2 regions of the Undibacterium sp. Dicai25W genome follow, and region 1 is predicted to be linked to the other one. Evidence: riboswitches for the same ligand, from Rfam matches in the RefSeq annotation. Region 1 holds a riboswitch; the other holds the start of a gene.
What was found. A riboswitch is a leader RNA that binds a small molecule or an ion and turns the genes downstream of it on or off. The one in region 1 is predicted to bind thiamine pyrophosphate.
Positions count from the first base shown of each region.

Region 2: it holds a riboswitch for thiamine pyrophosphate, as region 1 does, so the genes downstream of both, thiC (phosphomethylpyrimidine synthase ThiC) here and ACO0KY_RS10040 (TonB-dependent siderophore receptor) in region 1, are expected to answer to the same signal.

Region 1 is NZ_JBMPOQ010000007.1:34,445-39,654, forward strand. It holds gene panC (pantoate--beta-alanine ligase) at 1-223, shown strand, start outside; gene ACO0KY_RS10030 (cobalamin-binding protein) at 229-1,104, shown strand; gene rarD (EamA family transporter RarD) at 1,243-2,127, shown strand; TPP riboswitch at 2,306-2,402, shown strand; gene ACO0KY_RS10040 (TonB-dependent siderophore receptor) at 2,479-4,653, shown strand; gene ACO0KY_RS10045 (Ppx/GppA family phosphatase) at 4,741-5,210, opposite strand, start outside.
Region 2 is NZ_JBMPOQ010000002.1:365,195-370,404, forward strand. It holds gene ACO0KY_RS04705 (hypothetical protein) at 1-8, opposite strand, end outside; gene thiS (sulfur carrier protein ThiS) at 104-304, opposite strand; gene thiC (phosphomethylpyrimidine synthase ThiC) at 312-2,225, opposite strand; TPP riboswitch at 2,328-2,429, opposite strand; gene ACO0KY_RS04720 (tetratricopeptide repeat-containing diguanylate cyclase) at 2,524-4,602, opposite strand; gene ACO0KY_RS04725 (valine--tRNA ligase) at 4,876-5,210, shown strand, end outside.

The sequences.
Region 1 (5,210 bases):
CGCGAATGAAGTGCGTAGCGGTCATCTGGATATGTTTGAACTCGAACGCAACGCTATGGCAAAACTTGCCGGACGCCATTGGAAACCAGACTACATTTCTATCCGCAAACGCGCTGACCTACAACCACCATCAGCAGGCGACCTTGCACAAGGTGCGCCTCTGGTCGTGTTAGCAGCAGCCAAACTGGGCAACACCCGCCTGATCGATAATCTGGAAATTTGAATCTCATGTTGCACCAACTCGGCAGCTTTTTCTTATTGTCATTGACCGTTACAACATCATTTGCAGCAGTCAGTGTCAAAGACGATGCCATGCATACAGTCACTCTGACGCAGCCTGCGCAACGCATCATTAGCCTGGCACCCCACGCCACAGAATTACTGTTTGAAGCTGGCGCTGCAAAAAGCGTCGTTGCCGTCAGCGATTACAGCAACTTCCCCGAAGCAGCAAAAAACTTGCCATCCGTCGGCAATGTCTTTGCAATGGATACCGAACGCCTACTCGCGATTAAGCCGGATTTAGTGGTTATCTGGGGCACTGGTAATGGCAAAGTTCTAGCCAGTAAACTGCGCAGCAATCACATCACCGTTTTCGAAAGTGAGCCGCGCAATTATGAAATGGTGGCAACGTCGATAGAAAGATTATCGATATTGGCGGGCACTGAAACTGTAGGCAAAGCCGCCGCTGCTAAATTCAGACAGCGCTTAGAGGATTTGCGAAAAACCTATCGCCAGCCTGATTCGTCGACACCGGTAACTGTATTTTATGAGGTTTGGAATAAGCCATTAATGACCCTCAATGACGAACACATGATCTCGGCTGCGATTCGCTTATGTGGCGGTAGAAACGTTTTCGGCAGACTGAAAGAGTTAAGCCCAACGATTACGACAGAAGCCCTGTTATCAAGTAATCCAGATGCAATTATTACTGGTGGTGAAAACGCCGATTCACTCAATGAATGGCGCTCATTTAAAACGCTGACAGCGGTCAAAAAAAATCATTTGTATGCCGTCAAGGGGGATTTGCTCAACCGCGCCGGTCCGCGCATTCTGGATGGCACAGAAGCACTGTGCAAACAAATCGCCCTTGCCAGAGAAAAATAATTTTTCTGCATTGCTGTTCGGATAATTTCACTCCAGACATTTCCGGCACTTCGGGTGGTATTGAGCATACTTTCAGATTTACGGCGATAATACGTCCTCTGGCCGCATTTGCGGCCTCCTTTATTTAGGATGCAGCACATGCGTAAAGGCATATTATTAGCCGGCTCTGCCTACACGATCTGGGGTTTGTTCCCACTCTACTTCAAAGCCTTGCACTCGGTTCCTTCATTAGAAATTTTATTAAACCGTATGCTGTGGTCGCTGTTATTTTTAGCCATTGTACTTACCTGGCGCAAGCAATGGGGTTGGCTGGCGATGGTGCGCCGTCAGCCTAAACTGATTGCCAGCTTCGCACTCAGCGCCGTTTTATTATCAAGTAATTGGTTTATCTATATCTGGGCGGTAAATGATGGCAAAGTCATTGACTCCAGTCTTGGTTACTTCATGACACCGCTGGTTAATATTCTGATTGGCTCGGTACTACTCAAAGAAAAACTGCGCTCTGGCCAATGGTTGGCGATTTCTTTTGCGGCCTTGGGTGTGGCATGGATGACCTTCCAGACCGGGCATTTACCATGGATAGGCCTCGCGCTAGCGGCGACTTTTGGTACGTATGGCTTGTTAAGAAAAACTGCAGCATTAGGCGCGCTGGAAGGTTTATCTTTGGAAACCGCAATCTTCTTCCCGTTTGCCTTTGGCTACCTGACATGGCTCACCATGCATGGACAAAATGCACTGGTATCAGCTGGAACTGATGTCAAAATCTTGCTCGCATTAAGTGGCCCTATCACTGCGATTCCCTTATTGATGTTTGCCGCTGGTGCGCGCCGCATACCGATGACGACGCTGGGATTACTTCAGTACATTGCACCATTTGTGCAGTTATTGCTTGGTGTATGGATATTCAATGAAAATCTCGATACCCATCGCCTGATCGGTTTCATTGCCATCTGGATTGCATTATTCATCTATTCAGCCGAAGGTCTGTGGATGAATTTCAAACCCGCCAGACAAGAAGCTTAGTGAACATTAAAACCAGGGAGTATAGACGTTTTTATACGTTTACCTCCTTGATAACAAACGACCTAAAAATATACTCCCCAAGGGTATCAGCAATCCCAAAAAAGCAACAAATCAGACCATAGGGTAGTTAGCGGTCACCATCATCAAAAGTCTTAGTGCTGATTTCATGTTAAAGTAACGCCTTCGCTAGGGGTCCTGGAATACATTTCCGGGTGAGAGAGTCCCTTGAACCTGATCTGGATAATGCCAGCGAAGGGAAGCGCAAAGTTCACGTCGTTTTCTCCTGTCTATGCTTTGTTTGCTCCTTTGCTGTGCTGCCACCCTGCGCACCACAAGTATAACGAGCACATAATGACACAAGTAAATTCACACCATACCCACCGCCAGGCAATCACGCTGGTATTACGCCCGACACTGATCGCCATCGCCATTGCACAACTCGTCTGCATGCAAGGCGCTTACGCTGCGGCAGAGCCAGAGAACAACGCAACAGCAAACTCTTCATCAGTGCAAGAAGTTGTGGTCTCTGGCAATAAGACCTCCGCTAAAGCAGACCACACCAAGGCAGCAGGCTTTATTGATGAAAAATTGCTTGATACGCCATTTTCCGTCAATACCTGGACCGCGCAACAACTGCAAGACTTGCAAATCCGTTTGACCACGGATGTCATGAAGTACGATGCCAGCGTCAATGATGCTTACAATGCAGTAGGTTATGCTGAGCAGTTCTCTATCCGTGGCTTTGCACTCGATAACGAATACAGCTATCGTAAAGATGGCTTTGCGATTCCTGCAGATGGTTCGATTCCATTGGAAAACAAAGAAACCGTTGAAGTGTTAAAAGGTATTTCCGGATTCCAGTCTGGTTTTGCAACACCCGGCGGCGTCATCAATTATGTGACTAAACGCCCGACAAATAAGGACCTGCGCAGCGTTACTACCAGCATCTCTGAACGCGGCACCTTATACGGCACATTCGATTTGGGTGGAATGTCTTCAGACAAGCAATTTGGCTACCGTATCAATGCCGCCGAAGAAAGAATGCGCTCTTACATCATCGGCGCAAACGGCAACCGCCAGTTTATTTCTGGCGCATTTGACTGGCATTTATCACCGCAGTCATTACTACAATTCGACTTTGACTACCAACACCGCGCGCAAATCTCTGCACCAGGTTTTCAATTAACAAATGGCACCGATTTACCACGTGGAATCCGTGCCGACATTATGCTCAACAATCAGCCGTGGTCTAAACCCGTTGATACGACAGATAGCAATATCGGAGTGCGTTACGAATACAAACTGGACAATGCCTGGACCACCAGCGTTGCCATCAACAAGCACGAATTCAAACGTGATGATTACACTGCATTTCCACTCGGATGTGGTTCAGCTAATCTCGCGAGTGGCTATTGTGCGAACGGTGATTACGATGTCTACGATTACCAAAGTGTAGGCGAAGCAAAATCGTCCTGGGGGACTCAGGCACTGCTGAATGGAAAATTCACTACCGGTAATTTCCAACATCAATTTGCAACCGGTTTAAGCAGCTCGCAACGCAAAGATTTCTTCGGCGCGTATGTGTATGATTTCGTTGGTACCAGCAATGTTTTCAATCCTGTCGTCGTTGGCCAATCCAGCAACACCACTGGCCCAGTGCTGCTACAAAGAACCGATAAAGAATGGTCCGCTTTCTTACAAGACGCCATCAGCCTCAATGATGCATGGACAGTACACGCGGGTATCCGTCACCTGAATATTGAGCGCACACAACTTGGTCTGAGTGGTTACCAACACAATTATTGGGTGTCAAATGCGGCACTGGTATACAAACCCGTTCAGAACACATCCCTGTACGCCTCGTTTGCACAAGGCCTGGAACATGGAACGATTGCTCCATTCGGGACAAACAACCAGAATCAGTTACTTGATCCTGCCAAATCGAAGCAAATTGAAATGGGCTTCAAATCCGACGTAACACGCGATTTAAGTGTAAGTGCTGCCGTTTTCCGGATTCAAAAGCCACTGCAATATATTGATAGCAATAATAACTATGTTCAAAACGGTACTGCACAACATACCGGACTGGAGCTGTCGGCTTTAGGAAAAATCACATCACAACTGACGCTCAGCGCCAGCTTAACTGAGCTTGACGCCATTCAGCAAGACACTGGCAATGCCACACTAGAAGGCAAGCGTGTATTGGATGTACCAAAACTGAAGGCGACGGTGTATGCAGATTATGCTGTCGCCGAAGTCAAAGGTTTAAATCTGAACGCGAGTTGGCAGTACTCAGGTAACAAGGCATACACCCCGGATAACACCGTCATTATTCCTGGTTACCAGGTTTATAACCTTGGTGCCCGTTACGTGACACGTATAGGCAATACAACGACGACCTTACGCTTTAACGTCGACAATGTGCTCAACAAGTTCTACTGGCGGGATGCAACGCAATCACTGGGTGGCTATTTATTCCCGGGCTCACCGCGAATTTATAAATTATCGGCACAGTTTGATTTTTGATTTAAGGCCAGCATAACAAATAGCGAACATAGCGAAAAAAAAAGGAATTCAAATTAATGAATTCCTTTTTTATTTTTAAAACCTCTTTCAGACATTCGTTCTGACTAAGAAGTCGACCCCTACCTCACGCCAACATTCAATTTCCTTTTGCAACCAATACGCCACCGTAGGATGCAAAGTCACCCAATCACGCCGCATCTCAAGTTCTACGCTACGCTTCATTTTGAGACGAATGTCTTCATAATCAATCTCAGCACGCGAATGCATTAACATCACCGACAAGCGCAAGGCCAACACGGCTTTGGCAAAATCAGGGTCAACCAAGGCTTCGCTAATCTTACGCAGATTCCCTTTCTGGCTCAGGATCAGCTTACTCATGATGCGTTGTTCGCTCGTAGTAAAACCAGCCATATCCGCATTTTCTATCATATAGGAACCATGCTTATGGTAGCCAGTATGAGAAATCACCATGCCTACTTCATGTAAGCGAGCACTCCACAATAACAAACGCAGATAGTTATCAGACGAGGGTTTAAGTTGTTGATACAAAGATTTGA
Region 2 (5,210 bases), on a different contig from region 1:
TCAGGCACGAAGAGCACCTTCTAATTTCCTGTCTCGTCCACTTCGTCGCTTGCAAGCGACTCAGATTCGTCAGGCACGAAGAGCATGCTCTTCGTGTCCTGTCTCATCCACCGCCAATTGCGCGGACGATGTCGACTTTGTCGTTGATCCGTAATGACTGACTAATCCACTCATGACGAGGAATAATCTGCCGATTCACTGCCACAGCAATATTTTTTTGACTGAGATCGAGAATGGCAATTAAATCGTTGACTGTGTTTCCTTCAGTGAGCAGATAGGGGCTTCCGTTTAATTCAATATCCATAAAAGGTTCACTGTTTGCGGTAAATTTCTGCACCGTTTTTTACAAATTCAACCGCCTTGACTTCCATCCCTTGCTTCAATGCAGCGACCTCTGAAATGCCTTGCTTTGCCGCGTAGTCACGCACTTCCTGGGTGATTTTCATGGAGCAGAAATGCGGGCCACACATAGAGCAGAAATGCGCAACTTTGGCGGAATCTTTAGGCAAAGTTTCATCATGGAATTCACGTGCCTTATCCGGGTCAAGACCGATATTGAATTGGTCTTCCCAACGGAATTCAAAACGTGCTTTCGACAAGGCGTTGTCGCGAATCTGCGCGCCCGGATGACCTTTCGCCAGATCAGCGGCATGCGCTGCAATTTTGTAGGTAATGATGCCGTCTTTAACGTCGACTTTATTTGGTAAGCCCAGATGTTCTTTTGGCGTCACGTAGCACAGCATCGCCGTGCCATACCAGCCGATTTGGGCAGCGCCAATGCCAGACGTAATGTGGTCGTAACCTGGTGCAATATCGGTCGTCAATGGTCCCAAAGTATAGAACGGTGCTTCGTGACATTGTTCTAATTGCAGATCCATGTTCTCTTTGATCAGATGCATCGGTACGTGACCAGGCCCTTCGATCATGACCTGGACATCGTGCTTCCAGGCGATTTGTGTCAGCTCACCCAAGGTTTTCAGTTCACCCAATTGTGCTTCGTCATTGGCATCATAAATAGATCCCGGACGCAAGCCATCGCCTAAACTAAATGACACGTCGTAGGCTTTCATGATCTCGCAAATGTCTTCAAAATGCTCGTACAAGAAGCTTTCTTTGTGATGCGCTAAACACCACTTTGCCATGATAGAGCCACCGCGAGAAACGATCCCCGTCATACGCTTTGCCGTCAGCGGTACGTATTGCAAACGCACACCCGCGTGGATCGTGAAATAATCGACACCCTGTTCAGCTTGTTCAATCAACGTGTCGCGGAAAATTTCCCAAGTCAGATCCTCTGCTTTGCCATTCACCTTTTCCAAGGCCTGATAAATAGGCACAGTGCCGATCGGTACTGGTGAATTGCGGATGATCCATTCGCGCGTTTCGTGGATATGTTTGCCCGTCGATAAATCCATCACATTGTCACCACCCCAACGGATTGCCCAGGTCATTTTTTCGACCTCTTCACCGATTGACGATGTGACCGCGGAGTTGCCGATATTAGCGTTGATTTTGACTAAAAAGTTACGACCGATAATCATCGGTTCGACTTCCGGATGATTGATGTTGGCCGGGATAATCGCGCGACCACGAGCGACTTCAGAGCGGACAAATTCTGGTGTAATTTCTGCCGGAATCGATGCGCCAAAAGATTGCCCTGGATGCTGACGTCCCATCATGTCAGCTAACTTATTCCCCATAGGCCCAGAGGCTTTTAAATTTTCTAAATATTCTTTGCGTTGCAGGTTTTCACGGATCGCGATGTACTCCATCTCCGGCGTGATGATGCCTTGACGTGCATAGTGCATTTGCGAGACATTTTTACCAGCTTTAGCACGACGTGGCAAACGTTTTAAATTGAAACGTAACTCTGCTAATTGTGGATCGTTCAGGCGTTCCTGACCGTATTTTGAACTAGGGCCAGACAACTCCTCAGTATCATCGCGTTCAGCAATCCAGGCGCCGCGTACAGACGCTAAACCGGAACGGATATCAATGCTGACGTTCGGGTCCATGTAAGGGCCTGAGGTGTCATAGACATAAATCGGTGGATTTTTTTCTGCGCCAAAAGAAGCGGGGGTATCAGATTGGCTGATTTCACGCATGGGAACGCGGATGTCGGGACGACTACCTTGTACATACACTTTGCGCGAATTTGGCAGCGGCGCAATGGCGGCTTCGTCAACTGTCGCTGTCGCGGACAGAAATTTAGGATTGGCATTCATTAATTTTGGCTCCTTTGCTTGTTGGCATGGAGCCAGCAAAGGAGTTTCTAAAAACACGATGCGCGAGATGTCGGATAAAGCAAACACAAAACATGACACTGGCACGATTTTTAGCGGCTTCCCTTCGCTGGCATTATCCAGATCAGGTTCGAGGGTATTTCTCACCCGATATCAACATTGATATCAGGACCCCTAGCATTGTTTAACTTGGCAGCGCTACGATGATTGGTAACTCTGCGTTTGTGGCGGCATTATAGCGCCATCTCAGGATTCTGAGAAAAAGATTATGCAAGAACATTTATTTTGAAACGGGCAAATCTAATTTAGCAGGACCAAGAACTTCAATCAGATCCACCATGCCAGAACTCACGGCAGCCGCCAGATCTTCCTCTAAAAACGGCAGTGCCGATTCTGAATCAACCATGATTTTTGCAATACCATAGGCACGATTACGGCCATTTGCCTTGCCGAGATACAGAGCCATATCGGCAATTTGCAAGGCTTTCTCCCAATCTAATTTCAATTCAGAAATATCTGAAAATGGCAGTGAAATAAATCCCGCTGTCATCGTCACCTGCACTTCATGTTCCCCAGCGGCGATACTGGTTCCACCGACAGATTGTAAAACCCGTTCAACTAAACCCGCGATTTGTGAAGGATTGGATTTTGGGGAATAGACTAAAAATTCCTCACCGCCCCAGCGTAAGACCATATCTGTGTCACGTACGACCTTACGCAATCGTTGTGCCACCTGAATCAGCACTGCATCCCCTGCTGCGTGACCTAAGGTGTCATTAATGTGCTTGAAGTGATCGATATCAAGCAAAATCAGACAGTCAGGATTGCCTTCTCTCTCTTCTCGTCTGTCTGCTTCAAGTTGTACGCTCCTGGTTTTCATCAATTCAACAAAAGAACGACGGTTATACAAACCAGTCAGAGGATCACGTATCGCATGGAATTCTAATTGGCTATTCGCTTCCCGCAATTGTTGATTGATACGCTGGACACGTCGATAAAGCAAGTAAATGAAGATACCAACCATGATCGTTACCATGGCGCCCAGCATAGTGATGACTTGTTGCAGGCTATGGTTGCGGATATCGGCATCTTTTAAGGCATTTTCTTTACCCAACAATTCAATTTGTTTTTGTCGCTGTTTGGCATTGAATTGCTCTTGCAAGCCTGCAACTGCTTTTGAGCGATCGGCGCTGAATAACTCGTTACTTAAGCTCTGCTGTTGACGCAGCGTTGCCAATGCCTCTTTATACATACCGGCTTTTTCGTACATATTGGCTAGTTCGCCGATAACGCTTTCTGCATCTGTCTTGCGTCCGGATTGCAGGAAATCATGTATCACACCATTGACCAATTCAACCCCACTTGCGATCCGTCCTTGCCCTGCCAGTGAAAAACCCAAATTAATTTTAGCGATGTCGATTGAGCCCTTATCACCAAGAGCCTCAGCACGCTTAAGGCTGAGCCTAGCGAACTCTTCGGCTTTCTTATATTCATTCGTCGTCAAATAATGATCACTGATATCAATCAGGCAAATCACTTCAAAGGTAGCCATGCCCGCTTCGCGAGCTATCTTTAATGCCCGTTTATATGCCTCAACAGCTTTAGCATCTTGATTCAAGTTCGCATAGGCAATCCCTTGACTCAGACTCAATGATGCCAAAATCTTGGGAGCGCGCGCTAGTGGAGAAATTTCTAATGCCTCATCAACAGTTGCCAGCGCCTTCTCTGGATCTTTCATGTTGATGTACAATTTTGCGATGGAATCAAGCCGGCGAATGCGGTTTTCCACTTTACGCTCAGGCAATTCATCCGTGAGCTTCAGCGCCTCCAAGAAATATCTCAATGACGAATCAAAATTTCCGAGGACATAACTGGCAGTTCCTAATGCACTATCCAAACGCATTTTCAGCTCGGCGGATGCATCCGGTTGCAAAGAACTGTCGATCAGGTTGAGTTTATTGAGAGCTTCTTGCGGTTTGCCATCTTCGATCAACTTATATGCCGCCATAATATTGGCGATACCGATACCTTCAACATCTTTTTCTGCTGTTGCAAGAGCAAGGAGCTCGTTAATTGTCGCTTCGCTGGACTTAATTTTTCCAGCGTCATAATAAAGACTGACCAATACCTCGAGAGTTTGCAGTCGGATCTGCACCGGGGTTGCAGCGCTTTGCTGCTCTTTGACCACCAAAAGGCGCTTTAAAGCCTCGGTGTTATCACTATCGCCTAAGGTCAGAATGCTGGCTATTTGCTCCTTTTCAAATGCCTCGTTCGCGTAGGCACGATGTCCAAGCAGCATCACTCCCACCAATGTGCACACGCTGAAACGTACGATAGCCAGCAACTTTTTATTCAGCATAGGTATCAATTTGGCAGTAAATTTGGCGATAGATTCAATAATAATTTTAACAACAAAGTAGTGACAATGAATTTGTTGCTCATCCTAACACTATATAAGGAAAGTTGAAAAAAATGACAGCAAATACAAGATTTTCATTTATGTGATTGAAAAAAAGTAGCTAAAGTCCCACAGATCTGAAATATTTTTTACCAGAAATCCCCGGCGATAGCGGCGTCAACAACTGCTCAGTCATTTATAATCAATGGTTTAGCACACTCATCACAGATCATCATGGAACTAGCGAAGTCTTTCGAACCAGCAGAAATCGAACAATATTGGCGCTCTGAATGGGAGCAACGCGGCTATTTCGCAGCCAGCATGGACGATGGCAAACCATCTTTCTCTATCCTGCTACCGCCACCAAACGTGACTGGCACGCTGCACATGGGGCACGCGTTCAACCAGACGATTATGGATGGTTTGACTCGCTACTACCGTATGCGTGGTTACAACACGGCGTGGGTACCGGGCACTGATCATGCTGGTATTGCCACCCAAATCGTCGTTGAACGTCAGCTCGATGCACAGAAAATTTCGCGCCACGACCTTGGTCGTGAAAAATTCTT